4 regions of the Pseudomonas sp. F2 genome follow, and region 4 is predicted to be linked to each of the others. Evidence: predicted binding sites of a transcription regulator. Region 4 holds the regulator's gene; each other region holds the start of a gene.
What was found. The regulator FliA, encoded in region 4, starts transcription of late flagellar genes. The targets are predictions, from matches to a motif close to CTAAAGTTTNNNNNNNNNNNGCCGNTAA.
Positions count from the first base shown of each region.

Region 1: AC193Q_RS19325 (methyl-accepting chemotaxis protein) is a predicted target of FliA. The motif match lies at 3,576-3,603, and genes of this name have one in related genera.
Region 2: AC193Q_RS14210 (flagellar protein MotY) is a predicted target of FliA. The motif match lies at 2,389-2,416, and genes of this name have one in related genera.
Region 3: AC193Q_RS03740 (methyl-accepting chemotaxis protein) is a predicted target of FliA. The motif match lies at 4,950-4,977, and genes of this name have one in related genera.

Region 1 is NZ_CM169904.1:4,274,512-4,281,711, reverse strand. It holds gene AC193Q_RS19340 (putative bifunctional diguanylate cyclase/phosphodiesterase) at 1-980, shown strand, start outside; gene AC193Q_RS19335 (NorM family multidrug efflux MATE transporter) at 1,051-2,451, opposite strand; gene AC193Q_RS19330 (LysR substrate-binding domain-containing protein) at 2,605-3,525, shown strand; gene AC193Q_RS19325 (methyl-accepting chemotaxis protein) at 3,715-5,691, shown strand; gene AC193Q_RS19320 (aldose 1-epimerase family protein) at 5,911-7,125, shown strand; gene AC193Q_RS19315 (YifB family Mg chelatase-like AAA ATPase) at 7,122-7,200, opposite strand, start outside.
Region 2 is NZ_CM169904.1:3,174,762-3,181,961, forward strand. It holds gene AC193Q_RS14205 (argininosuccinate synthase) at 67-1,284, opposite strand; gene AC193Q_RS14210 (flagellar protein MotY) at 1,414-2,322, opposite strand; gene pyrC (dihydroorotase) at 2,483-3,529, shown strand; gene rnt (ribonuclease T) at 3,526-4,203, shown strand; gene AC193Q_RS14225 (peroxiredoxin) at 4,278-4,880, opposite strand; gene AC193Q_RS14230 (bacterioferritin-associated ferredoxin) at 5,195-5,413, shown strand; gene bfr (bacterioferritin) at 5,614-6,087, shown strand; gene grxD (Grx4 family monothiol glutaredoxin) at 6,272-6,613, opposite strand; gene AC193Q_RS14245 (molybdopterin oxidoreductase family protein) at 6,711-7,200, opposite strand, start outside.
Region 3 is NZ_CM169904.1:857,358-864,557, reverse strand. It holds gene AC193Q_RS03775 (TonB-dependent receptor) at 1-368, shown strand, start outside; gene AC193Q_RS03770 (ABC transporter substrate-binding protein) at 479-1,492, opposite strand; gene AC193Q_RS03765 (hypothetical protein) at 1,621-1,818, opposite strand; gene AC193Q_RS03760 (hypothetical protein) at 1,827-2,297, opposite strand; gene AC193Q_RS03755 (hypothetical protein) at 2,697-2,972, shown strand; gene AC193Q_RS03750 (DUF2789 family protein) at 3,019-3,255, shown strand; gene AC193Q_RS03745 (hypothetical protein) at 3,262-3,462, opposite strand; gene AC193Q_RS03740 (methyl-accepting chemotaxis protein) at 3,575-4,798, opposite strand; gene AC193Q_RS03735 (TraR/DksA family transcriptional regulator) at 5,405-5,809, opposite strand; gene AC193Q_RS03730 (MurR/RpiR family transcriptional regulator) at 6,348-7,200, shown strand, end outside.
Region 4 is NZ_CM169904.1:163,728-170,927, forward strand. It holds gene flhA (flagellar biosynthesis protein FlhA) at 1-864, shown strand, start outside; gene flhF (flagellar biosynthesis GTPase FlhF) at 876-2,216, shown strand; gene fleN (flagellar synthesis regulator FleN) at 2,330-3,160, shown strand; gene fliA (RNA polymerase sigma factor FliA) at 3,157-3,897, shown strand; gene AC193Q_RS00730 (chemotaxis response regulator CheY) at 4,065-4,436, shown strand; gene AC193Q_RS00735 (protein phosphatase CheZ) at 4,455-5,243, shown strand; gene AC193Q_RS00740 (chemotaxis protein CheA) at 5,298-7,200, shown strand, end outside.

The sequences.
Region 1 (7,200 bases), 2.0 Mb from region 4:
AGCCGTATTGGGTCGATGGCGAAAGCCTGTTGATCGGCTCCAGCCTCGGCATCGCCCATGCCCGCGCACAAGGTGGCGCCGATCCGCTGATGTGGCATGCGCACATCGCCATGCAGCAGGCCAAGAGCACCCAGGGCTGCACGTTCCATATCTTCAACGAACGCATCAATCGCAACGCGCGGAGCATGGCCGACCTCGAAAGCGAACTGCGCCGGGCCTTGCGTCGTGATGAGCTGGAGTTGCACTACCAGCCACGGCTGAATCTGGCGGACGGGCAAATCGTCGGCCTCGAAGCGCTGGTACGCTGGCGTCATGGCGAGCGTGGTCTGCTGCCGCCGAGCGAATTCGTGCCGCTGGCTGAACAAAGCGGTTTGATCGTGCCGCTGGGTTACTGGGTGATTTCCCGCGCCCTGCGTGACATGCAGGCGCTGCGCGAGCGCGGGCTGCCTGCGCTGCACATGGCAATCAACCTGTCATTCCGCCAGTTTCAGGACAGTCAGTTGCTGCCGACGCTCAGTCGGCTGATTGCCGAGCGTGGGGTCGAGGCGCAGTGGCTGGAATTCGAACTCACCGAAACCGCCGTGATGCGCCGCAGCGATCTGGTCAAACAGACCATGGATGCCCTCGGCCGCCTCGGCGTGCGCTTCTCGCTGGATGACTTCGGCACCGGGTTCTCATCGTTCGTGCACCTCAACAGCCTGCCGATCACCTTGCTGAAGATCGACAAGAGCTTCGTCGGCGGCATGGAGCAGCGCGAAGAGAACCGCAAACTGGTGCACGCAATGATCAACCTCGCGCACAACCTGCATCTGGAAGTGGTGGCCGAAGGCGTGGAAACACCGGAACAGCTGGAGTTGTTGCGCGGCTTTGGCTGCGACCAGGTGCAGGGGTATCTGATCAGCCGGCCGTTGCCGTTGGCGGAGTTGGTTGAGTACCTGACGTTTGGCTCAAGCCAGCAGGTTTCTGTGGAGGCCGTTTAAAAGATCGCAGCCTGCGGCAGCTCCTACACAAATCCCTGTAGGAGCTGCCGAAGGCTGCGATCTTTTGATCCTAATCTGCGCGAACGGCCTCAAACCTCTGTGACACAGGCTCCAGCCGGATCATCCGCTTCATCTTCCATTCAAACGCCAGCGTCAGGCTCACCGCCGCACACGCCAGCCCCAGCGCCAGCCCCCACCAGACGCCCGTTGGCCCCCAATGCAGGTGAAACGCCATCCACCACGCCGCCGGCGCGCCGATCAGCCAATAGCAACCGAGGCCGACCAGAAACGTGGTTTTAGCGTCCTTGAGTCCACGGATACAGCCCATGGCAATCGTCTGTGTACCATCGAACAGCTCAAACCATGCCGCCACCGCCAGCAGGCTCACCGCCAGGCGGATCACCTCGGCAAACGCCGGGTCGTGGTGATCGAGGAACAACCCGACCAGTTGATTCGGCAACAGCCAGAACACCATGGCGAAACCCAGCATCACCACTGCGCCGAAGACGATGCCGACCCGGCCGGACATGCGTGCATCGCTCAGTTGCCCGGCGCCGTAGTGCTGGCCGACGCGCATGGTGATCGCGTAGGACATCCCCGCCGGCACCATGAACGCTACCGAAACGATCTGCAGGGCAATCTGGTGTGCGCCCAGTTGCGTGCTGCCCATGGTACCCATGCACAGCGCGGCGAAGGCGAACAAACCGACCTCCACGGCATAGGTGCCGCCAATCGGCAGGCCGAGTCGCCACAGTTCTTTCAGATACTGACGATTTGGCCGCGACAGGCCGGCGCGCAACGGGTAAGCGTCGTAGGCCGGGTGCCGACGGATGTGCCAGGCCAGCGCCAGCGCCATGCAGTTGGCAACGATTGCCGTGACCAGGCCGATGCCGGTCAGCCCCAGTTTCGGCAGGCCGAACAGGCCGGTGATCAGCGCGTAATTGAGCAGGAAGTTGGCCACAGTGCCGCCCAGGCTGATGACCATTACCGGCGTCGCCCGGCCGATCGCACTGGTAAAGCCGCGCAGGGCCATGAAGCTCAGATAGCCGGGCAGGGCAAAGGGCAGGGCGATGAGGAATTGCCCGGCGGCATGGACATTGGTTTCGGTTTGGCCGAACAGCAGTAACACCGGTTTCAGATTCCACAGCAGCAGACCGGCGCCCAGCGCCATCAGCCATGCCAGCCATAATCCGGCCTGAGTCAGGCGGGCCGCGCCGATGATGTCGCCGGCGCCCTGCCGGATCGCCACCAGGGTGCCGACCGCTGCGATCACGCCGATGCAGAAAATCGACACGAACGAATAACTTGCCGCGCCCAGTCCGCCACCGGCCAGCGCTTCGGGACTCAGGCGCGCCATCATCAGCGTGTCGGTCAGCACCATCAGCATGTGCGCCAACTGTGAAGCAATCAACGGCCCCGCCAGCCGCAGGATGGCCCAGAGTTCGGTACGCACAGGATGCTGCATGGTCATCACCACCCATTTATCAAAGGGAACACGAGACCGTCGATTCTCGGCGCTTGGCAGGGTTTGCACAAAAGGATAAAAAGGATGGGTGGCATGATTAAAACTCATCATGAGAACACCCCGTCGGGTTGACCGGATGCCGCTAGAGGAGCTTTGTGTATGTCCCGTCGTCTTCCACCCTTGTATGCCCTGCGCGCATTCGAAGCGGCGGCGCGGCACAGCTCGTTCACTCGGGCGGCCGAGGAGTTGTCGATCACCCAGAGTGCCGTCAGCCGGCACATCAAGACGCTGGAAGAGCATTTCGCCTGCAAGCTGTTTCACCGCAGCGGACGCAACCTGCAACTGACGGAATCGGCGCGGATGTTGTTGCCCGGCATTCGCGAGGGCTTTGCAGCCCTTGAGCGCGCCTGCAACACCTTGCGCGCCGAGGACGACATCCTGCGCATGAAAGCGCCATCGACCCTGACCATGCGCTGGCTGCTGGCGCGACTCAGTCGTTTCCGCCATCTGCAACCGGGTAACGAAGTGCAATTGACCAGTGCGTGGATGGACGTGGATTCGGTGGATTTCAACAATGAGCCATTCGATTGCGCGGTACTGCTCAGTGACGGGCACTTCCCGCCGGACTGGGAGGCCAGCCTGCTGTTTACCGAAGAACTGATCCCGGTCGGCGCGCCGAACCTGCTGAACGATCAACCCTGGGACGTGGCGCGGCTGGCCTCCACCGAGTTGCTGCACCCGACCCCGGACCGGCGTGACTGGCGCAGTTGGCTGGAGCATATGGGGCTGTCCGATCAGGTCTCGCTCAAGGGTGGGCAGGTGTTCGATACCCTCGAACTGGGCATGATCGCTGCCGCCCGTGGCTATGGGGTATCGATGGGGGATCTGCTGATGGTCGCCGAGGATGTGGCGCAGGGCCGCTTGAGCCTGCCGTGGCCGACTGCCGTCGCCAGTGGCCTGAATTACTACCTGGTATGGCCGAAAACCCGTCCGGGAGGTGAACGTTTGCGCCGTCTCAGTGATTTTCTGCAAGGCGAAGTGCGCGCCATGGTGCTGCCGCAGGTCAAGCGCTTGAGCTGAAACGTTAGAGCCGCCACAATGCCGGCCTTGCGCCATAACCCCGCTATTTACTCAAGTATTCGGTTTAACCGCCGAAAATGAGCATGTGGGACCGTCGTGCCGGTCTCCACGATTCCACCCCCATTATTAGAATTTTCCGAGCAGGTGCTGCGATCAAGGAGGATCCGGTGGCTCGGCCAGGAGCTGTTCATGTCTCAACCTCGCGCTCGGATCGCTTCGCAGCTGGGCCTCGCGCTCGCTGTGATATTGGCGATCGTCATCAGCGGCAGTACGGTATTCGCCCTGCGTTCGCTGGATTCCGCCAATCTCGCCACCCGTGAAGAACACCTCGCCAGTGAGGCGAGGCTGCTGGCTGACCAGTTGAGCACCTTCCACGGCACGCTGCGCGAGAGCACGCAGCGCCTGAGCGGGTTGTTTGAGAAGCGTTTCAGCGCGGGCCTGAGCATTCACCCGGATGAACCGGTGAACGTCGCCGGCACCCAGACCCCGGGCCTGCACCTGGGCAGTGAAGTGCTGAACAACAACTTCAAGGAAGTCGACGAGTTCAAGCAGATGACCGCTGGTGTCGCCACGCTGTTCGTGCGCAGCGGCGAAGATTTCGTGCGCGTCAGCACCTCGCTGACCAAACAGGACGGCACGCGCGCCATCGGCACTTTGCTCGATCATGCGCACCCCGCCTATGCCAGGTTGATGGCGGGGCAGGGCTACGTCGGCCGTGCCTTGTTGTTCGATCGTTCCTACATGACCCAATACACCCCGGTGCGCGACAGCAGCGGCAAGGTGATTGCGGTGTTGTTCGTTGGTTTTGACTACACCGATGCGCAGAACGCCCAGTTTGCCAATCTCAAGCGTTTCCGCATCGGCCAGACTGGTTCGTTGGCGCTGCTGGATGAGCAGAATAAATGGCTGGTGGCGCCGGCCGGCGTGCAAGCGCTGGATCAGGCCGTTCCGGTGATCAAGGGGCTGGCGGCGAAACCGGGCAAGGGTGAGTTCTGGAGCGACACCTCTGAAGACTTTTACAGCATTGCTGTTCCGTTCGAGGGCGGGCCTTGGTCGGTGGTGGCGAGCATGCCGAAAACCGAGATCCGCGCGGTGACCTGGAGTGTCGGTACGCAACTGGCTATCGGCAGTCTGCTGGCGATGTTGTTGGCGGTCGGTTCGGTGGTCTGGCTGCTGCGCAGCAAACTGGCGCCATTGAGCGATCTGGTACGTCAGGCCGAAGCCTTGGGCGCCGGTGATCTGAGCGTGCGCCTGAACGTGTCGAGCAATGACGAGATCGGCCAGCTGTCCCGCGCGTTCAACCAGATGAGCCAGGCGCTGTCGACCATGGTCGAGCACATCCGCCGCGCCTCGCAAGAGGTCAACAGCCGCGCCCAGGCGCTGTCCGGTTTGTCCGGCGGTGCGTACGAAGGTATGGAACAACAATCGGGTGAAATCACCAGCATGGCCGGCGCGGTGGAAGAGTTCAGCGCCACTTCGCTGAACATTGCCGACAACATGGGCGCGACTCAGCGTCTGGCGCAGGAAAATGCCCAGCAAACGCAGATCGGTCGCAGCTCGATGGAAGAAGCTTCGTCCTCGCTGGAGCAAATCGCTGGCGCGCTGAACACCACGGCGTCCGTGATCAACACGCTGGGTCAACGCTCTCAGGAAATTGGCGGCATCGTCAGTGTGATCACTTCGATTGCCGAACAGACCAACCTGCTGGCGCTCAACGCGGCGATTGAAGCGGCGCGGGCCGGTGAACAGGGCCGTGGTTTTGCCGTGGTGGCTGATGAAGTGCGTAACCTGGCGTCGCGCACCCGTCAGGCGACCGATGAAATTTCCGGGATGATCCACAGCATCCAGCAGGAAACCGGCAACGCCATCAGCACCATGGAACAGGGCAATGTGCTGATGCAGGAAGGCCTGTCGCGCAACGCCAATGTGGCTTCGGCGCTGGCGCGGATCGATGAACAGAGCCGTTCGGCAGGGCAGCAGTTTGCGGCGATTACCACGGCGACGCAGGAGCAGAGCAGCACGGCGACGCTGCTCAGCAGCAATCTGCAGAGTATTGCGCTGGCCAACAGCGAGCAGCGTGAAGTGGTTTCCAACCTCGCGGTCACCGCCAAAGAGCTTGAAAAGCTGGCGGCGGATCTGCGTTCCGAGGTTGATCGCTTCCGTTGATTCGGCCTTGATATAGCTTTCGCGAGCAGGCTCGCTCCCACAGTTTCCGGGGTCGCTCATAAATCGTTTGAGCACCCGAATACTCTGTGGGAGCGAGCCTGCTCGCGAATGCAACGCCGCCGATCCATGGCAAATCACTCTATATGTCTCTCATCTTTTCTTGCTGAAACGTTTCCGCAGCGCTATAAAAATGGCACAACTCCAATAAAGGCTGCTGCCATGACCCCGCTCAAACTCGCCGTTGCACTCGGCGTACTCTCTGCTGCTTCCCACGCCATGGCCTGGGATTACGTACTCCTCGATACCAACAAACCCGCGCAAAACTGGACAATCACCAGTGAGCAGCTCGGGGTGAAAACCGACAAGGCTTTCTCCGTGAGTCTGCGAACCTTGCACGGCGGACGACAGGAAGGTGTCAGCATCGTCGATATCGATAACGGCATTATGAAACTCTCGGTGGTGCCAACCCGTGGCATGAATGTCCTGCAGGCCTCCGTCGGTAATGTACGCATGGGTTGGGATTCGCCGGTCAAGGACGTGGTCAACCCGGCCTTCATCGAACTCAATGGGCGCGGAGGTCTGGGCTGGCTGGAAGGCTTCAATGAACTGGTGACCCGCTGCGGTTACGAATGGGTCGGCCATCCCGGCATGGACAATGGCGAGTTGCTGACCCTGCACGGCCGCGCTGCCAATATCCCGGCCAGCAGCGTCACGCTGCACATTGATGAAAAACCGCCCTACGCCATCAGCCTGCGCGGCGAACTGAAAGAGCAGGCGTTCAAGAAAGTCGACTTTTCGGTGATGACCGAGCTTGTCACTGAGCCCGGCAGCACCCGTTTTGCCCTTAACGATACGCTGACCAATAACGGCGATTATCCGAAGGAATACCAGGCGCTGTACCACAGCAATTTCAGCACGCCATTCCTCGAGCAGGGCGCGCGGTTCGCAGCACCGGTGAAACAGGTCTCGCCCTTCAACGACAAGGCCAAAGCCGAGTTGGCGGACTGGCAGACCTATCGCGGGCCGACCAAGGACTATGACGAAACCGTCTACAACGTCATACCTTACGCCGACGCCAAAGGCGAAACCTTGACCGTGCTGCATGACAAGGCTGGCAGCCTCGGTGTCTCCGTCGGCTTCAATACCCGGCAGCTGCCGGTATTTTCTCTGTGGAAAAACACCGACACCCAAGGGCAGGGCTATGTCACGGGCCTTGAGCCGGGAACCAGTTTTTCCTACAACCGCCGCTATCAGCGTCCGCTGAACCTGGTACCGACCATTGCGCCAAAGGCCAGCCAACAGTTTCAGATCAGCTACAGCCTGCTGGCAGACAAAAGCGCTGTGGATAACGCATTGAAGCGCGTGACCGAGATTCAGGCCGGGCGCGAAACCGAAGTACGGCAGGCGCCGCTGGTGGATTTGACCGAGCATTAAGGCATTGCCGGGCGGTATTGCAGCGCCTCCGCCAAGTGCTCACGCTTGATCGCATCCACTTGCTCAAGGTCCGCC
Region 2 (7,200 bases), 3.0 Mb from region 4:
CGAGCACAAAAAAATGGCGGCTTTGTCCAGAGACAAGCCGCCATTTTTCATACAGGCCTGCGTGACTTAAAACAGCTTGCGGCCCTTGTTGGCTGCAATGCGCATGCGCAGCGCGTTGAGCTTGATGAAGCCCGCCGCATCGGCCTGGTTGTATGCGCCGCCGTCTTCTTCGAAGGTCGCGATATTGGCGTCGAACAGCGAATCGTCGGACTTGCGGCCGGTAACGATCACGTTGCCTTTGTACAGCTTCAGACGAACCACACCGTTCACATTGACCTGCGAAGCGTCGATCATCTGTTGCAGCATCAGACGCTCCGGGCTCCACCAGTAACCGGTGTAGATCAGGCTGGCGTATTTCGGCATCAGCTCGTCTTTGAGGTGAGCGACTTCGCGGTCCAGAGTGATCGATTCGATGGCGCGATGTGCACGCAGCATGATCGTGCCGCCCGGGGTTTCGTAGCAACCACGGGACTTCATGCCGACATAGCGGTTTTCCACGATGTCGAGACGGCCGATGCCGTGAGCACCACCGATCTTGTTCAGTGTCGCCAATACGGTGGCCGGGGTCATTTCGACGCCGTCGAGGGCAACGATGTCGCCGTTGCGGTAGGTCAGTTCCAGGTATTGCGGGGTGTCGGGAGCCTTCTCCGGGGAGACGGTCCAGCGCCACATGTCTTCTTCGTGCTCGGTCCAGGTGTCTTCCAGCACGCCGCCTTCGTAGGAGATGTGCAGCAGGTTGGCGTCCATCGAGTACGGGGACTTCTTCTTGCCGTGACGCTCGATCGGGATCGCGTGCTTCTCGGCGTAGTCCATCAGCTTCTCGCGCGACAGCAGGTCCCACTCACGCCATGGCGCGATCACTTTCACGCCTGGCTTGAGGGCGTAGGCACCCAGTTCGAAACGCACCTGGTCGTTGCCCTTGCCGGTGGCGCCATGGGAAATGGCGTCGGCGCCAGTTTCGTTGGCGATTTCGATCAGGCGCTTGGCAATCAGCGGACGTGCGATGGAAGTACCCAGCAGGTACTCGCCTTCGTAAACGGTGTTGGCGCGGAACATCGGGAACACGAAGTCACGCACGAATTCTTCGCGCAGGTCGTCAATGTAGATTTCTTTGACGCCCATGGCCTGAGCCTTGGCGCGAGCCGGCTCGACCTCTTCGCCCTGACCCAGGTCGGCGGTGAAAGTCACCACTTCACAGTTATAAGTATCCTGCAGCCACTTGAGGATCACCGAAGTGTCCAGGCCGCCGGAATACGCCAGAACGACCTTGTTTACGTCCGCCATGCCATCACTCCACGGGGTTCTACGGAAAGCCGAGGAGTCTACCGCTCAAATCCGATAATTTACAGAGGCGCGACAGCTTAAGACGACAAAGCGACAGAATCTGTCGAGAGCGCGACGATGACCGGCGGGTCAGGAAGTCGCCGCAGCATTGGCGGGTGTGCTGGCTTGCGGCGCTGGCGCGGTGGTCGGCGCCACTCGTGCAAGCTTCACGCTGACCCGGCGATTCTTCGCCCGGTTAGCCGCATTGTTGTTCGGCACCAGCGGGTACTGCTCGCCATGGAAGCGCACGGTGATCTGCGATTCGGCGATGCCGTTGGCCTTGAAGAAGTCGACCACCGCCAGCGCGCGCCGGCGTGACAGTTCACGATTGGTGAGGCGATTACCGCTGTTGTCGGAATAGCCATCCAGTTCGATGTGATTGACCGTCGGGTCGGCCTTCATGAACTCGAGCATCACCTGCAGCCTGGCCTTGGCGTCGGCATCCAGATCGGTGCCTTCGCCAGGAAAGCCTATCTGCGAGTGTTTGACCTGATCGAAATTCTGCGGCAGCAGCTTCGCCACGCAGGTCTGGTATTCGTTGAACGCCTTGCTGAACTTCACCGGCAACAGACGCACTTCAGAAACCCGGCCATCGCCGGACGCACGACGCACCACCGGACTGCGACCGTCGAGCAAACCGCTGATCAGTCCGCCGGCCTGGGATTGCGAACTGTTGAACAGCACGTTGCCGGTGCCGATCCTGACGCTGCCCAGATTGATGTCGTTACGCCCCGGCTGCCAGGGCGCGGCCGCCGCGAGCAACGTCGCCGAACCGCCGCCGAGCATGGCGTTGTAGGCATTGAGACGAAAGATCGCCTGCTCGCCGGCCTTGCGCACGAACTGGCCCGAGCCGAAATCGGTGATCGGCTGGGTCAGACGGCACTCGAACTTGTCGCCCTCGACCGTCCACTCAATGTTCTCCAGACGCGTCTGGTAGGTGAGCGCCATCGCGGGGAGGCTGGCAAACACACTGAGCAAGGCTAAATATCGCTGGCGCACGGGAGGCTCCATTGGCTTCTGTCACACAAAGACCGATTCACACTATGTTTACGGCATACCTACGGGCTATCGGAAGGTTCCGGCAAAACTTGATAGCGAGTGCCTGCAAGAGTCTTTTCCGGTAGCATTCCCCTCAGTTTGACCCGCCTGGAATCCCCTCATGTCCGACCGCCTGACCCTGCTGCGTCCCGACGACTGGCACATTCATCTTCGCGATGGTGCCGTGTTGACCAATACCGTTGCCGATGTGGCGCGCACCTTTGGCCGCGCCATCATCATGCCCAACCTGGTACCACCGGTGCGCAACGCCGCTGAAGCCGATGGCTATCGCCAGCGGATTCTCGCTGCCCGCCCGGCCGGCAGTCGTTTCGAACCGCTGATGGTGCTGTACCTCACCGACCGCACCCAGCCCGAAGAAATTCGTGAGGCCAAGGCCAGCGGTTTCGTGCACGCTGCCAAGCTGTATCCGGCTGGCGCCACCACCAACTCCGATTCCGGAGTGACCAGCATCGACAAGATCTTCCCGGCGCTGGAAGCCATGGCCGAAGTCGGCATGCCGCTGCTGATCCACGGCGAAGTCACCCGTGGCGATGTCGATGTCTTCGACCGCGAAAAGATTTTCATCGATGAACACATGCGCCGTGTGGTCGAGCGTTTCCCGACGCTCAAAGTGGTGTTCGAACACATCACCACCGGCGACGCCGTGCAGTTTGTCAACGAAGCCTCGGCCAACGTTGGCGCGACCATCACCGTGCATCACCTGCTGTACAACCGCAACCACATGCTGGTGGGCGGGATCCGGCCGCACTTCTACTGCCTGCCGATCCTCAAGCGCAATACCCATCAGGAAGCCCTGCTCGACGCCGCCACCAGCGGCAGCGCGAAGTTCTTCCTCGGCACCGATTCGGCGCCGCACGCCCAGCACGCCAAGGAAGCTGCCTGCGGCTGCGCCGGCTGCTACACCGCGTACGCCGCCATCGAGCTGTATGCCGAAGCGTTCGAACAGCGTAATGCGCTGGACAAGCTCGAAGCGTTTGCCAGCCTCAACGGCCCGCGCTTCTACGGTCTGCCGGCCAACACCGATCGCATCACCCTGGTTCGCGAAGAATGGACCGCCCCGACCAGCCTGCCATTCGGCGAGCTGAACGTTATCCCGCTGCGCGCCGGTGAAAAACTGCGCTGGCGCCTGCTGGAGGAACACGCGTGAGTGAAGACCATTTCGACGACGAACTGGACGGTCAAGGTGGCGGCGGCGGTTCCCGTCATCCAATGGCAGCGCGTTTTCGCGGCTACCTGCCGGTTGTCGTCGACGTAGAGACCGGTGGCTTCAACTCGGCCACCGACGCTCTGCTGGAGATTGCTGCGACCACCATCGCCATGGACGAAAAGGGTTTCGTTTACCCGGACCACACCTACTTCTTCCGCGTCGAGCCATTCGAAGGCGCGAACATTGAAGCAGCCGCGCTGGAGTTCACCGGGATCAAGCTCGATCACCCGCTGCGCATGGCGGTCAGCGAAGAAACCGCGCTGACCGACATCTTCCGTGGCGTGCGCAAGGCACTGAAAGCCAACGGCTGCAAACGGGCGATCCTGGTCGGCCACAACAGCAGTTTTGATCTGGGCTTCCTGAATGCCGCCGTGGCGCGTCTGGACATGAAGCGCAACCCGTTCCATCCGTTCTCCAGCTTCGACACCGCGACGCTGGCCGGCCTGGCTTACGGGCAAACCGTTCTGGCGAAAGCCTGTCAGGCCGCCGACATCGACTTCGATGGCCGTGAAGCGCATTCGGCGCGTTACGACACCGAGAAGACCGCCGAGCTGTTCTGCGGCATCGTCAACCGCTGGAAGCAGATGGGCGGCTGGGAAGACTTCGACGACTGATCCTCGTCGGGTATTTCCTACGCATGAAAAAACCGGCCACTTGGGCCGGTTTTTTTGTACCTCGACGTTGCGCCTTACAGGGCAGCAGCGTTCTCGGTCAGGTAAGCCGCGACGCCTTCTGGCGAAGCGTTCATGCCTTTGTCGCCTTTCTTCCAGTTGGCAGGGCAAACTTCGCCGTGCTCTTCGTGGAATTGCAGAGCGTCGACCAGACGGATCAGCTCTTCCATGTTACGACCCAGCGGCAGGTCGTTGATGATCTGCGAACGGACGACACCCTTGTCGTCGATCAGGAACGCGCCACGGAAAGCCACGCCGCCTTCGGATTCAACGTCGTAGGCCTTGGCGATTTCGTGCTTCATGTCGGCAGCCATGGTGTATTTCACCTGGCCGATGCCGCCGTTGTTGACCGGAGTGTTGCGCCAGGCGTTGTGGGTGAAGTGCGAGTCGATCGACACGGCGACCACTTCCACATTGCGCGCCTTGAAGTCAGCCATGCGGTTGTCCAGAGCGATCAGCTCGGACGGGCAGACGAAGGTGAAGTCCAGCGGGTAGAAGAACACCAGGCCGTATTTGCCTTTGATGGCCGAGGACAGGGTGAAGCTGTCAACGATCTCGCCATTGCCGAGTACGGCCGGGACGGTGAAGTCAGGGGCTTGTTTGCCTACGAGTACGCTCATGGATATCTCCTGGTGAATAACTTTGAAGTTCAGGGTCCGGGCCAGCCTGCCACCCTCAGGCGACAGCCCTGTGACACGAACCCTCTTCGCAAGGGCTGACCATCATACACTGCGTTTTTCGCCTGTCCTTAACGGTTTTTTGCCCAATGCAGGTAACGGACCCGCATTTTCGGGGCCAGGCAATTCGCCATTAATCACCGTTCGTCAGTCACCCGCCTTTCGATCGAAAACCATTCAGAAAGCACTTTGACAATCATTCTCGTTAACATTAAGATCCATCGCAATTGAGTCACAACCAGCGACGGTTCTCACTTATGTATGTTTGCCTCTGCACTGGCGTCACCGACGGACAGATCCGCGAAGCGATCTATGAAGGTTGCTGCAGCTATAAAGAAGTCCGCCAGGCCACCGGCGTCGCCAGCCAATGCGGCAAATGTGCCTGCCTGGCCAAGGAAGTGGTTCGCGAAACCCTGACCAAGCTGCAAACCGCTCAGGCTGCGATCCCCTATCCGGTAGAATTTACAGCTGCGTAATTACCCAGATTTCGAAGAACCGGACTTATGTCCGGTTTTTTTATGTCCGCAAATCAAGTGCTTAGGTGCCAGACGCGGAACACAAACATTCTTATTCAGATTTAATTTCATTTATTATTCAATAACTTAGGTTTGACACTTATAAGTACCCGGCTCAAACTCCGCCGTATATACAGCTATTACAGGGCAGGACTCCCATCATGAAAGGCGACATTACAGTCATCCAGCATCTCAACAAGATCCTTGCCAATGAGCTGGTCGCGATCAATCAGTACTTCCTGCATGCCCGCATGTATGAAGATTGGGGCCTGAACAAGCTGGGCAAGCACGAGTACCACGAATCCATCGACGAGATGAAACACGCGGACAAGCTGATCAAGCGCATCCTGTTCCTCGAAGGCCTGCCAAACGTGCAGGACCTGGGCAAGCTGCACATCGGCGAGCACACCCGGGAAATGCTGGAGTGTGACCTGCGCATCGAGAAGACCGGCCACGCCGACCTGAAAGCCGCCATCGCCCATTGCGAATCGGTTGGCGACTTCGGCAGCCGTGAACTGCTTGAAGACATTCTCGAATCCGAAGAAGAGCATATCGACTGGCTGGAAACCCAACTGGGCCTGATCGATAAAGTCGGTCTCGAGAACTATCTGCAATCGCAGATGGGCGAAGAGTAGGCGCTGCCGCAGGCTGCGATCTTTTCAGATTGCACCGGCAACTCGCGTTAACTTTTCCAGCGCACTAAAAAGCCCCGCCCTCTTTCGAGGTGCGGGGCTTTTTATTGGCTGAAGATCAAAAGATCGCAGCCTCGTTTCACTCGACAGCTCCTACAGCAGAAGCATGTGCCGAGTGAAAGCCGGATCAGGCTTCGGACTTGGCCGCAGCCGCCTTGGCCGATGCTTCCTTGACCAGAGTCTGCAGCTCACCGTTGGCGAACATTTCAGCCATGATGTCGCTGCCGCCGACCAGTTCACCGCCAACCCACAGTTGCGGGAAAGTCGGCCAGTTGGCGTACTTTGGCAGATTGGCACGGATTTCCGGGTTCTGCAGGATGTCGACGTAGGCGAACTTCTCGCCACAGCCCATTACAGCCTGCGCAGCTTTCGCGGAAAAGCCACACTGTGGGGCATTCGGCGAGCCTTTCATGTAAAGCAGAATGGTGTTGTTGGCAATCTGCTCTTTAATCGTTTCGATGATATCCATGGAGCACCTCGGCTGAACTTTCCGACTCATGGGTCGGCACGGTGACGCATTGTAACGGAATCCCGAGCGCGCTGCTCGGTCTCCCCGACAGGCATATTCAAGCCGCCACCACCGTCACCGGCACGCCATTGAGCGCCGCGTTGCCCGACAGCTCGTCGAGCTGGCATTCATCGGTCAGGTCGTTGGCGCTCGACCCCGGCTGACCACTGGCAATCGCCATCTGCACGCCCGGGCGCGCGTGCCCCCAGCCATGGGGCAGGCTGACCACGCCTTTCATCATGTCCAGGCTGCCGAGCACCTCCACTTCGATCTGTCCGACCCGCGAACTGACGCGCACCAATTGCCCGTCGTCGAGCCCGCGACTGGCCAGATCGTCGGGGTGCATCAGCAGTTGATGACGCGGCTTGCCCTTCACCAGACGATGGTAATTGTGCATCCACGAATTGTTGCTGCGCACATGGCGCCGGCCGATCATCAACAGCTCATCGGCTGCCGGCGCCTGCAAGGCCGCAAAGCGTGCGAGATCAGCGAGGATCTCCGGCGGCGCAGCCTGCACCCGTTGATCTGGCGTCTTGAGGCGGGCGGCA
Region 3 (7,200 bases), 690 kb from region 4:
AATACGACGACTTCACCGAAAAGAACGCCGCCGGCGTGGTGGTTTCACGCAAGGGCAACACACCGACCAACGTCCCGGATCGGGTCGGCAATCTATGGCTGACTTATGATTTTTCGCCGCAATGGCAAGGAGGGGTCGATGCGCGGTATGTGGCGTCGGTGTATGCGGACACGGCGAACACCATGACCGTGCCGTCGTACACACTGTTCGGCAGCTTCCTCAGCTACAAGGTCGATTCGCACACCACCGTTACCGGCCGGGTGCGCAACCTGACCAACGAGGTGTACGCCGAGTTTGCGCATGTATCACCGGCTTACTACCTGGGTACGCCGCGCACCTTTGAATTGGCGGTGCAAACCAGGTTCTGAACTTAACCGGATCCCTTGTAGGAGCTGCCGAAGGCTGCGATCTTTTGACTTTGATTTTTTAAGATCAAGATCAAAAGATCGCAGCCTGCGGCAGCTCCTACAGAGAGCGATTACAAACTGGCGGAGACCTTCTCCGCCACATCCTTCGGCACCCACGCCTGCCACACCTCCGGATGCGCCTTCATGAACGCTTCTGCCGCCTGGCGCGGCGCAGTGTGCTTCTCGCTCATCTCGGCCAACGCCTTGTTCAATGGTTCGATCGGGAAATCCACCTTACTGAAGAATGCCGCGATCTGCGGATACTGCTTCTGGAACGGCGTAGACACGCCAATCGACAACTTCGACGCCAGCGAACGGGTCGGTTTCGGATTGGGGTTATCGGCATCGGTCAGGGTCTTCCACGCTTCGGCATCAAACGGTGGTTCTTCCAGCTGCACCAGTTTGAATTTCCCCAGCAACGGTGTCGGCGACCAGTAATAGAACAGCACCGGTTTGCCCCGGCGGATCGAAGAGCTGATTTCGGCATCAAGCGCCGCACCCGACCCACTGCGGAAGTTGGTGTAGTCATCCTGCAGGCCATAAGCGCTCAGCTTCTGCTTGTTCACCACTTCCGAGGTCCAGCCGATCGGGCTGTTGAGAAAACGGCCCTTGCTCGGGTTTTCCGGGTCCTTGAACACGTCCTTGTATTGCTTCAGGTCACTGACGCTGCGCAGATTTGGCGCCAGCGGCTTGATACCCTTGGCCGGGTCACCCTTGATCACGTACTCCGGCACCCACCAGCCTTCGGTAGCACCCTTGACCGTATCACCGAGACTGGCGACCTTGCCCTCCGCCTCGGCCTTGACCCACACCGGACTGCGCCCGGCCCACTCCTCGCCAATGACCTGAATGTCATTGTTGGCCAGCGCCGTTTCCAGGGTGATGGTGGTGCCCGGCAACGTATCCGTCGGCAAGCCATAACCTTTCTCGACGATGATCCGCAGAACATCGGTGATCAGGCTGCCGCTTTCCCAGTTCAGGTCGGCAAAATGGATGGGCGTTTGCGCCGCCGTCACCGGTTGCGCCGATGTCAGCACACCAAACGTGACCATGCTGGCGGCCAGTAGCCGTCGAAATCCTTTCATGCTTTTGCACCTCGTGCTGTTCACAGCAGTAGCAGGATGGCCTGGCAGAAGACCGCAAGCCTCTGAATACTCAGTCAACTGACTGTAGCCGAGGTTCCTGCTTTTTCCGGGACCCTATCCCGACGAGGTTACGTTTCAGACTTTTCCTGCAAGCTTTGCAGCTCGCGTCTGACCATGCTGGCGTATTCCGCAGGCCGCAACGTGTAGATCTGTGCAGCCACCCAGTTCAACCACGCGCCTTGCATCCCGGCTTTGGCGTTGAACAACCGCAAAGCCTCTTCACGTGCTCGCTCGAGGTGCCGGGAATGGAAGTCAGCGCGACTCAAATCGCCAGTCACTCGCTGGCCTTGAACGTGACCAACTCGCCCTTGCGCCACTTCGCGGCTTTGCCGGTGACCGCTTTCAGGGTTTTGGTCAGGCCTTCCTGCAATTGCTGATGCGCGGCAAACACCGTCACCACGCTGTGGCCTTCCTTGAACAGGATCGCGTGACCCTCCGCTGTATCGACAAAAGCGTAATCGCCCAGGCCGTACACCGTCAGTTTGATTTCACGAAAGCGGATGTCCATCTTGCCGCCTTCACGGCTGGGCAGCACGGCCGCGCTGAAATGATCGCCGACCTTGAGCTTGAGCCCCGGTTTGTCATCGACCACCAATGCACTTTCGGTGTCGATCTCGGCCACGTAAATACCTTCGGCGTTCTGTTCGGTGATGTAAACAAAACGCGATTGAAACAGCTTGACCAGCTTTGCACGCAAATCACCCAACACGAACAAAGCATGCATATCGAGATTACTGACTGCCAAGGAAACATCCCCACATCTGAAAAGTACCTGCGCAAAACGCGCACGGCAAAAAAACGGCCAGGCCGATGCTGTTACCGATTGACTTCAGTACACCTGAAACAAGCGGAGCGCCCATACATCACAAGTTCGCAAGACTACTGGAAAGTCAGGCGAGAAACTTGCCTCGACGTTCGCCAGGCTTTGAAGGAAAAATCTTCATTGAAGCGCAACGAAGACGGACTACAAACCTTAGGGAAAAAGCTGACGAAAAAAAGCCCTTTTCCGACATATCGCCGGTAAAAAATTGCTTTAGATAGGCACCTGTCGCCAACAGACACTGGCGATTCTAGAGCAGCGATGCTCCTTCCGACTACCCGAACCGACCTGTAACCGTCGGCTATCTCATGAAAAGGACTTCATATGTGCACTCTGACTCACTTTGCCCAGCCTTCCAACCCGGGTATCGATACGCCATTCGTACTGCAAGGCACCGATTTGGCTGAACTGGCGGAACACGGACCAGGCAATCACAGACCTCGATTTCAGGTAGTTCCGGCGGGCAACGCGTTCTTTCATATCAAAGAATCATCCACCGGTCGTGTAAGAGGTTTCCGCGAAGATCATAACGAAGCGTGCGCTCTTGCCCGCTCGCTTGAATCACGAATCGAACTCTTGTCCAACGGCCGCCTCATATAAAGAGCGAGCGACAGCGCCATTCCGGCCTACGCAAAAGGAGTAAACGATGGAACTGCCAGCCTATGATCTGAAAACCTTGTTCGACCAACTGGGCCTGCCTTCGGAAAACGAGGCAATCGACGATTTCATCGAAGCGCATCCGCTGGACGCCAACACCAAGTTGATTGATGCCGAGTTCTGGACGCCGCAACAGGCGCAACTTCTGAAAGAGTGGTTGCGCGCCGACGGCGAAGAAGCGGTGCTGGTCGATGAGTTGAACGTACGCCTGCACGACGGACGTTAATAAATGTCAGTGCAGGCTGTCGCCAGGCTCGGCCATCAGTTGCGCGAGCCAGGCAGCCTTGCACTCCTCCGCCTCGTCGCGACTGGCGAACGCAGTGCCGCGCCGCTCACCGTTGAGCAGCACCACCCAGCAGACACTCTGGCCCATCGCGCGCAATCCGGCGGGCACACCACTGCCAATCATCACCGCGACATCGACTCTGCACATACTGACCTCTCGACTTCATTAGCTACCTAACTAACGGCCATGTTAATGACTTCGTCGCGGAGGAAACAGCAATGCCCGTGCACAGATTCATTGCGCGAGCGGTAACAATCGATCAGCGCGGACTCTCCGGTTTATAACCCAGGCGCAGACCGCCCCAATGCCGGCCCTTGACCATGATCGGTACCGACAGGTCATGCATCAGCTCGCCGGTATCGCGGGTGTACGTCTGCAGTAGCACCGCTTGCTGATGACTGCCGCAGCGAATCCCGGTGCGGTCAGCGAACTTGCGCTTGGTGCGGTTGCCCACCGCGTCGACCTGCTCGTCACCGGTCAACGGCTGACTGAATGCCAGGTTGTGCGTCGGCACATAGCCCTGTTGCGTGCAGGCGATGGCGAACACCAACCCCTCATGACGCGGCAGCAACGGCTCCTGAATCGCCGGCAGCACCTGATCGGTGTAACGGTCGAAACGGGTCTGAAACTTCGGCGGTTGCGTCCCGGGAATCGGCTGATATTGACGGTCGAACAAATCCTCAAGGCTGATCCGCCCCTGCTCGACATCCGCTTCGAACCGCGCAGCAATCTGACTCGCGCCCTCACGCGCCAGGTCATAGACGCGCTGGTGATAGTCATCCAGACCAACTTCGGCCAGGCGCTCGCTGATGGTTTCCGCCTGGCCTTCCATCTGCACGGCGGCCTCGGCCAGGCGCCGGGTCTGTTGATCGCTGATCGCCAGATCGCTGCGCATCTGTTCGATGGCCTTGAACAGGCTGTCGAGCTGCTCGCGATTGGTTTCCGCACCCCGGGCGATTTCGCCGACCTGACCTTCCACGCCGGCGGCCAACCGGGCGATGTTGTCCAGATGCTGGCCGGTGTTCTCGACCTGCTCGACGCCGGTCTGCAGATCGCTGGACAGCTCGCGAATCTGCTCCACCACTTGCGCCGTGCGCTGCTGGATGTCGGCGACCATCTCCCCGACTTCGCCCGTCGCCGACGCCGTGCGCGCCGCCAGACCGCGCACCTCATCCGCCACCACCGCAAAACCCCGGCCATGCTCGCCGGCCCGCGCCGCTTCAATCGCCGCGTTCAAGGCCAGCAGATTGGTCTGGCTGGCGATGGACTGAATCACCAGCGTCACCCGTTGAATGTCATCGCTGCGCAGGCTCAGGGCTTCGATCAACTCTCGGCTGGCGTTGGCGCGTTGACTGAGTTGATGCATGCGCGCAATCGAATCCACCAGTTCGGTGCGCCCCGCCGCGCTGCTGTGATGCGCTTCGCTGGCGGCGTCCAGCGCTTCACGGCTGAGCTGCGAGGTGGCGTGTTCGGTGGCGATCATCACTTCGGCGTTGCTGACAATCTGCGCCGCCGCGTCGAGTTGCGATTCCAGTTTGCTCGCCAGTTGCTTGACGGAAAACGCCACACCGGCGGCTGACAGCGCGTTATGACTGGTGGTGTAGGAAAGGTCACGAGTGAGTTCGGAAATCGCGTTACCGGCATCGACAGGCGCAACATCGGGGATGGCCCGCGAGCGCAGGCGCGGCAGCCAGACAATCAGCACCGCCAGCGGCAGGCCGATGTACAGCGAGCCTCCACCCAGCGTCATGCCGGCAAGCAACAGCATCAGGGCGATGCTTTGCAGGGTCGGAGCGATCCAGCGGTTTTTCGGCAACAGCACTGGTGCGGGCAAAGCCCCAACCAGAGATCCATCTCTCGTCATTTCAACACCCCACGCATGTTCTCATTGTTGTGACTGCATTAAACGCCACTAGAACGCCATTATCCATGGTCCGTTAGTCGTGGAGCCTGCAGCAGGTCAATGGAACGGTGCGCAAGATATCGCAGACGAGTAAAAGCAAAGATCGCAGCCCCGTCAGCTCGTGTAGGAGCTGCCGAAGGCTGCGATCTTTTGCAGGCGCCCCCGATTCAGGGGGCAACCATGGAATCAGGCCTGACGCTGGTGCTTGTCGATCTGCTCGTGACGCTCTTGAGCTTCGATGCAGTATTTGGTGGTCGGGCTGATCAGCAGGCGTTTCAGGCCGATGGCCTCGCCGCTGTCGTCGCACCAGCCAAAACTGTCTTCCTTGATGCGCTCAAGGGCTTGTTCCAGTTGCGGCAGCATGCGCTGGTCGCGATCGATCGCGTTCACCAGCCAGGTGCGCTCTTCTTCAACCGAAGCCGCGTCCGCCGGGTCGGCCGGAGTGTCCAGGCTTTCGATGGCGATACGGTTTTGCTCAATGCGCTCATGGGTTTCGACTTTCATGTTCTGCAACAGCTCAGTGAAGAAAGCGTGTTGCTCGGCATTCATGTAGTCATCTGCCGGCATGGCCAGCAACTTGTCCTTTGTCATTGATATCTCTATAAAAAAACGTGCATTAAGGCGAAATAGGGAGCGTTCCGGCGAACCGTGTCCGGTCGACGAAAAGGCATCGTTTATTGCAAACGCCACCCGGCACTCAATTTACGAAGGGGCGGCAGTCTAAGGCCCGTTTGAGGCCTCAGCAACTGTAAATACCGGGAATTTGTCCGACAAGCCCTGTAAACAGCTCTGACACAGGCGTCATGGCGGTCATCGGAGTGCGTTTATAGCAAGAAATTCAGTCCAACGGCTGTATATAGAAGACAAACGGCTAACCGAGCGGCAGTTGGTCGCATTTTTTCAGCCATGCCGCCCGCGCAGTGCATCGTTTCAGCTGCGCAGACGCCGGAAATCTCCCCTGCCAACTCCCCGCACCCCGCCTATCATCAGGCACACCGTAAATAACTGTGGCGAGGGAGCTTGCTCCCGCTGGGTCGCGAAGCGGCCCCCAACTTTGGGCCTGCTGCGCAGTCCAGCGGGAGCGAGCTCCCTCGCCACAGTGTGATTTGATCAGCCTGAAGGAAGACTTATGCCCCGCCCCGATCTGCCGGCCAACGACGAGCCTGCCCTCGCCAGCCCCCCGATCAATGCCGAGCGTCTGCTGCAACTGATCACCGACGAATACGACACCCTGCCGCGCCAACTCAAACGCATCGCCAGCTACATGAGTCAGCAAAGCGAGCGGATCATGGTCGATCGCATCAGCGACATCGCCCGCGAATGCGAGGTGCATCCGTCCGCCATCGTGCGTTTCTCGCAGCGCTTCGGCTTCAGTGGCTTCAGCGAAATGCAGGCGCTGTTCCGCGCCGCCTACACCCACAAAGCCTCGCCGGTGCACAACTACCAGCAACGCATCCGCAGCATGATCGCCAACCAGTCGCAACAAGCCAGCGACGGCGACCTCGCCCGCGAATGCATCGACGCCACCCGCTCCGGCATCGAACGCCTGGGCCGCGAACTCGACGACGTCGCATTCGAGAAAGCCGTCGACCTGATCGTCAACGCCGACAACATCTATGTGGTCGGCGTGCGTCGCTCCTTCGCCGTCGCCGACTACCTCGTTTACAACTTGCAACACACTCACAAGCGCATTCACCTGGTTTCCGGGCTGGGCGGCAGTTATCGCGAGCAGATGCGCAGCGTGCGTAGCGGTGATTTGGTGATCGCCATCAGCTTCACCCCGTACGCCAAGGAAACCCAACACTGCCTGCGCTACGCCCGCCAGCAACAGGCCAACACCCTGATCCTCACCGACAGCCACCTCTCGCCCTTGGCTAAAAACGCCAACAGCCTGCTGCTGGTGAATGAGGGCAGCGCATTGGCCTTTCGTTCCCTGAGTGCGACGTTGTGTTTGTGTCAGGCGTTGTTCGTGGCGGTGGCGT
Region 4 (7,200 bases):
GCGCCGAGTGCCTATCGCCTGACCCTGATGGGCGTGATCCTGGCCGAAGCCGAGATCTACCCGGATCGAGAACTGGCGATCAACCCGGGGCAGGTCTACGGCACGCTCAACGGCATTACCGCCAAAGATCCGGCTTTCGGCCTGGAGGCGGTGTGGATCGAAGTCAGCCAGCGCGCGCAGGCGCAATCGCTCGGTTACACCGTGGTCGACGCCAGTACCGTGGTCGCGACGCACTTGAACCAGATTCTGTACAAACATTCCAGTGAGCTGATCGGCCACGAAGAAGTGCAGCAACTCATGCAATTGCTGGCCAAAAGCTCGCCGAAACTGGCTGAAGAGCTGGTGCCGGGTGTGGTGTCGCTGTCGCAATTGCTCAAAGTGCTGCAGGCATTGCTGGCCGAACACGTGCCGGTACGCGACATCCGCAGCATTGCCGAAGCCATCGCCAACAACGCCGCCAAGAGTCAAGATACCGCCGCTTTGGTGGCCGCCGTACGCGTCGGCGTATCCCGCGCCATCGTCCAAAGCATTGTAGGCACTGACTCCGAGCTGCCTGTGATCACCTTGGAACCAAGGTTGGAACAAATATTGCTCAATAGTCTGCAGAAGGCAGGACAAGGCTCGGAAGAGGGCGTTCTGCTGGAGCCAAGCATGGCCGAGAAGCTGCAGCGTTCGCTCATCGAAGCGGCGCAGCGCCAGGAAATGCAAGGTCAACCGGTGATCCTGTTGGTAGCAGGCCCGATCCGCGCGATGCTCTCGCGTTTCGGTCGCCTCGCCGTCCCGGGGCTGCACGTGCTGGCCTACCAGGAAATTCCGGACAACAAGCAAGTGACCATCGTTGCGACAGTAGGGCCCAACGGCTGAGGTAGTGGTTTATGCAAGTTAAGCGTTTTTTCGCCGCCGATATGCGTCAGGCCATGAAGCTGGTTCGTGATGAGCTGGGCGCTGATGCCGCCATCATTGGCAACCGCCGCATTGCCGGCGGTGTCGAGCTGACGGCGGCGCTGGATTACAAGTTGTCGGCGCTGGCGCCGCGGGTTCCGAACATGGAACTCGAGGACGAACTGCGCAAGACCCAGTCGCGCATCGTCACCGCTCAGGCCGAACTGAGCCTGCGTGGCGAAGCCGATGGCAATAGCAATCGCCAGATCTTTGCCGGGCTGCCGTTGACGGCCGGCCTGCCACTGACCGCTGCCGAGCCGTTGAGCGAACCGACCTACGCCGCCCCGGCGCGTCCGGCGCCGGCACCTGCACCGGCATCGGCGGGTGTCGATCCGCGTGCGCTGGATTCGATGCGTTTCGAATTGAACAGTCTGCGTGAGCTGATGGAAGTACAGCTCGGCACCCTGGCCTGGAACCAGCTGCAAGGCAGCCGTCCGGCACAGGCCAATCTGTATCGCCGCCTGCAGCGCATCGGTCTGTCCGGGCCGTTGTCGCGCGACCTGCTGGCGATGATCACTGACATCGAAGAGCCGCGTCAGGCCTGGCGCATGTTGCTCGCGCACCTGGCGCGGATGATTGCCGTACCGGAAGTCGAGCCGCTGGAAGAGGGCGGGGTGATTGCCATGGTCGGCCCGGCCGGCATGGGCAAGACCACCACCCTGGCCAAACTGGCTGCGCGCTACGTGCTCAAGTACGGCGCGCAGAATGTCGCGCTGGTCAGCATGGACAGCTTCCGCATCGGTGCGCAGGAACAACTCAAGACCCTGGGGCGGATTCTCAACGTGCCGGTGACCCACGTCGACCCGGGCCAGTCGCTGGTGCAGGCGCTGGATCCATTGCTGCGCAAGCGCGTGGTGCTGATCGATACCGCCGGCCTGCAGGCCAGCGATCCGGCGCTGCGCATGCAGCTGGAAAGTCTGGCCGGGCGTGGCATCCGTTCAAAAAATTACCTGGTGCTGGCAACCACCAGCCAGAAACAGGTTCTAACCGCCGCTTATCACAGTTACAAGCGTTGCGGGCTTGCCGGCTGCATCCTGACTAAACTGGATGAGACGGCCAGCCTTGGCGAAGTGTTGAGCCTGGCGATCAGTCATGAACTGCCGGTCGCGTACCTGACCGATGGCCCACGGATTCCGGATGATCTGCATCTGCCGCGCCGTCATCAGCTGGTCAGCCGCGCCGTCAGCGTGCAAATGCAGGAAGAACCCAGCGAAGAAGCCATGGCTGACATGTTCGCTGATATCTACCACAGCCCGACCAAGCAGGTTGGCTGAGGTAATGAACAGTTTTTGTACCTACATCGATGGTCTGCCATGCATTGTTCCGGTTGTGAACGCGCAGCCAGTAATGTGGCCTCCGTCTATGCAAGACAAGGTAAAGAAATAACATGGGCAGCATGCATCCCGTACAGGTGATCGCGGTGACCGGCGGCAAAGGTGGCGTCGGCAAGACTAACGTGTCAGTGAACTTGTCTCTGGCGCTGGCAGAGCTTGGCCGTCGGGTCATGCTGCTGGACGCCGACCTGGGGCTGGCGAACGTCGACGTTCTGCTGGGGCTGACCCCCAAACGCACGCTGGCCGATGTCATCGAAGGCCGCTGCGAACTGCGCGACGTGCTGTTGCAGGGCCCCGGCGGGATCCGCATCGTGCCGGCCGCTTCCGGCACCCAAAGCATGGTGCACCTGAGCCCGGCGCAACATGCCGGTCTGATTCAGGCGTTCAGCGACATCGGCGACAATCTCGATGTACTGGTGATCGACACCGCTGCGGGCATTGGTGACTCGGTAGTCAGTTTCGTGCGCGCGGCGCAGGAAGTGTTGCTGGTGGTCTGCGACGAGCCGACCTCGATCACCGACGCCTACGCGCTGATCAAACTGCTCAATCGCGACTACGGCATGAACCGCTTCCGCGTCCTCGCCAACATGGCGCAGAGCCCGCAGGAAGGGCGCAACCTGTTCGCCAAGTTGACCAAGGTCACGGATCGCTTTCTCGACGTCGCCTTACAATACGTCGGCGCGGTGCCGTACGACGAAAGCGTGCGCAAGGCCGTGCAGAAGCAGCGAGCAGTCTATGAAGCCTTTCCGCGTTCCAAGTGCGCGCTGGCGTTCAAGGCGATCGCGCAGAAGGTCGATACCTGGCCGCTGCCTGCCAACCCGCGTGGGCACCTTGAGTTTTTCGTCGAGCGCCTCGTGCAGCAAACGGCAGGGCCTGTGTTATGACCGCCAGCGGTATGAACTACTACAAGAAATCGGCACGTGACGCGCAGTACGAGTTGATCGAGCGTTACGCGCCACTGGTCAAGCGCATTGCCTATCACTTGCTGGCGCGCTTGCCGGCGAGTGTGCAGGTCGAAGACCTGATTCAGGCCGGGATGATCGGCCTGCTCGAAGTCTCGACCAAATATGACGCCAGCAAAGGCGCCAGTTTCGAAACGTACGCGGGCATCCGGATCCGCGGCGCGATGCTCGATGAAGTGCGCAAAGGGGATTGGGCACCGCGCTCGGTTCACCGCAATACCCGTATGGTCAGCGATGCCATTCGCTCAATTGAAGCTAAAACCGGCCGTGACGCTAAAGATCACGAGGTTGCGGCCGAACTCCAATTGAGTCTCGACGATTACTACGGGATTTTGAATGACACGCTGGGCAGCCGGCTGTTCAGTTTCGACGACCTGCTGCAGGACGGCGAACACGAAGGGCTGCACGAGGATGGCGCCAGTGCTCATCTTGAGCCGTCACGCGATCTGGAAGATGAACGCTTCCAGGCTGCGCTGGCGGACGCGATTGCCAATTTGCCGGAGCGTGAGCGACTGGTGTTGGCGCTGTACTACGACGAAGAACTGAACCTCAAGGAAATCGGTGAAGTCCTTGGCGTCAGTGAATCGCGGGTCAGCCAGTTACACAGCCAGTGCGCGGCCCGCTTGCGGGGGCGTTTGGGGGAGTGGCGAGCGCGCTGAAGGCAGTGTGGGGACACTGCGAACGAGGCTGGTGCGGTGATGAACAGCACCGGTCTTGCTCTGTTGTGCTCCAGACAGTCATCGAGTGCTTTGCCGGATTGATTGAAATGGCGCGTCCAGGTGCTGGGCGCGTTTAAGACTGCTTGGAGGTCGAATTGGACAAGAACATGAAAATCCTCATCGTTGATGACTTCTCAACGATGCGGCGGATCATCAAGAACCTGCTGCGTGATCTGGGGTTCACCAACACCGTCGAGGCCGACGATGGCACCACTGCCATTCCGGTGCTCAACAGCGGAAGCATCGACTTTCTGGTAACGGACTGGAACATGCCGGGCATGACCGGTATCGACCTGCTGCGCCACGTGCGTGCCGATGAAAAACTCAAGCACCTGCCCGTGCTGATGGTGACTGCCGAAGCCAAGCGCGAGCAGATCATCGAAGCGGCCCAGGCCGGCGTCAACGGCTACGTGGTCAAACCTTTCACGGCTCAGGCGCTGAAAGAAAAAATCGAGAAGATTTTCGAACGCATCGGCTGATGAACGCGCGGGGGAGCTATGGAGCATAACGAATCTTCACAGGGCGATTTCGAATCGACCCTGAAAAAACACGCGGTCGAACTGGTCGAGAGCCTTGAAAAAGGCAGGTTCGGCGACGCTGTGCAACTGATCCATGAGCTCAATCAGACCCGTGACCGTGGCCTGTATCAGGAAGTGGGCAAGCTCACACGCGAACTGCACAGTGCGATCGTCAACTTCCAGATCGATCCGCACATGCCGCAGGCCGAGGAAGTGTCGCAAATCACCGACGCCACCGAACGCCTGGGCTATGTGGTCAAGCTGACCGAAGCCGCGGCCAACCGCACCATGGATCTGGTGGAAAGCGCGACCCCGGTGGTCAATGGCCTGGCTGAAGAAGCCCAGGCGCTGAGCACCGATTGGGGCCGCTTCATGCGTCGTGAAGTCGGGGCTGAAGAGTTCCGCGAACTGGCGCGCCGGGTCGACGGTTTTCTGTCACGCAGCAGCACGGACAACCGTGCGGTGTCGAGCAACCTGAACGACATCCTGCTGGCTCAGGATTACCAGGACCTCACCGGTCAAGTGATCAAGCGTGTGACCCAGCTGGTCACCGAAGTCGAAAGCAATTTGCTCAAACTCGTCCTCATGGCCAGTCAGGTTGACCGCTTTGCGGGCATCGAACACGACCGTGCCGCGATGCTTGCAGAAAAAGATCCACAAAAACATCTCTCGCAGGGTGAAGGTCCGCAGATTCATGCCGATAAACGAGAAGACGTTGTGTCCGGTCAGGACGATGTGGACGATTTGTTATCCAGCCTCGGATTCTAGAGTTTTGGAATTTTAGGTTTTTTGGGTTTTTAGACCTGTAGGAGCACCCCATTAATGAGCTTCGGCGCCGATGAAGAGATCCTTCAGGATTTCCTGGTTGAGGCCGGCGAGATTCTTGAGCAACTGTCCGAGCAACTGGTCGAGCTGGAAAGCCGCCCGGATGACGCAGATCTGCTCAACGCAATTTTTCGCGGTTTCCACACTGTAAAAGGGGGCGCCGGCTTCCTTCAGCTCAACGAGCTGGTGGAGTGCTGTCACATCGCCGAAAACGTGTTCGACATCCTGCGCAAGGGTGAACGTCGCGTTGATGCAGAACTGATGGACGTGGTGCTTGAAGCACTGGACGCGGTGAACAGCATGTTCAGCGAAGTCCGTGAACGTGCACCGATCACGGCCGCCACTCCGGAACTGCTGGCCGCGCTGGCGCGTCTGGCCGAACCGCAATCGGCCGACGAAGCCCCGGCTTCGCCGGTGGCCGAGATGATCGAAGAGCTGGTCGTCGAAGGCGATTCGAACGATTCGGGCGACATCACCGATAACGAATTTGAACAGCTGCTGGATTCGCTGAACGCCGTCAAGGCCGAAGCCGAAGCCCCGGCCGCTGCTGCGCCTGCGCCGGCTGCCGATGCGGCCGCCAGCGATGAAATCACCGACGCCGAATTCGAGTCGTTGCTCGATCAACTGCACGGCAAAGGCCAGTTCGCGCCAGACGCCGTCGCACCGACTGCGGCTGCTCCAGCGGCACCGGCGGCGGGTGACAGCTCGGACATCACCGACGACGAATTTGAAGCACTGCTCGATCAGTTGCACGGCAAGGGCAACTTCGCCGTCGAAGCACTGGAATCGGCTATTGCTTCGGCACCGGCGGCGCCTGCCGCACCGGCGGCCGCCGCTGCCGGCAGCGATCTGATCAGCGATCACGAGTTCGAATCGCTGCTCGACGAATTGCACGGCAAAGGCAAGTTCACCGACGTTGGCGCCGCTGCTGCGGGCACCGCGTCGACCGTGGCTGCGCCTGCCGCCAAGGCTGCCGCTCCGGCTGCTGCGCCGAAAGCGGCGCCCAAGCCTGAACCGAAAGCCGAAACGCCGAAACCGGCTGCCGCTGCTGCGCCAGCGCCGGCCCGTGCTCCTGCTGCGCCGCCACCGGAAAAACCGGCGAGCGAAGCCGAGACCACCGTGCGGGTTGACACCGCGCGTCTCGACGAAATCATGAACATGGTCGGCGAACTGGTGCTGGTGCGTAACCGTCTGGTGCGCCTGGGTCTCAACAGCGGCGACGAAGCGATGTCCAAGGCCGTGTCGAACCTCGACGTGGTCACGGCGGACTTGCAGACCGCGGTGATGAAGACCCGGATGCAGCCGATCAAGAAGGTCTTCGGGCGCTTCCCGCGTCTGGTTCGTGACCTGGCGCGTCAGTTGAAGAAAGAGATCAACCTGGAACTGGTGGGTGAAGAAACCGACCTCGACAAAAACCTTGTCGAGGCCCTGGCCGACCCGCTGGTCCACTTGGTGCGCAACGCGGTCGACCACGGCATCGAGTCGCCGGAAGAACGCGAAGCTTCTGGCAAGGCCCGTGGCGGTCGCGTGGTACTGGCGGCCGAGCAGGAAGGCGACCACATCCTGTTGTCGATCTCCGACGACGGCAAGGGCATGGACCCGAACGTCCTGCGTTCGATCGCGGTAAAGCGCGGTGTGATGGACAAGGACGCGGCCGATCGCCTGAGCGATACCGAGTGCTACAACCTGATCTTCGCCCCGGGTTTCTCGACCAAGACCGAGATCTCCGACGTGTCCGGCCGTGGTGTCGGCATGGACGTGGTGAAGACCAAGATTTCCCAGCTCAACGGTTCGATCAACATCTACTCGACCAAGGGCCAGGGCTCGAAGATCGTCATCAAGGTGCCGCTGACACTGGCAATCATGCCGACCCTGATGGTGATGCTCGGCAATCAGGCGT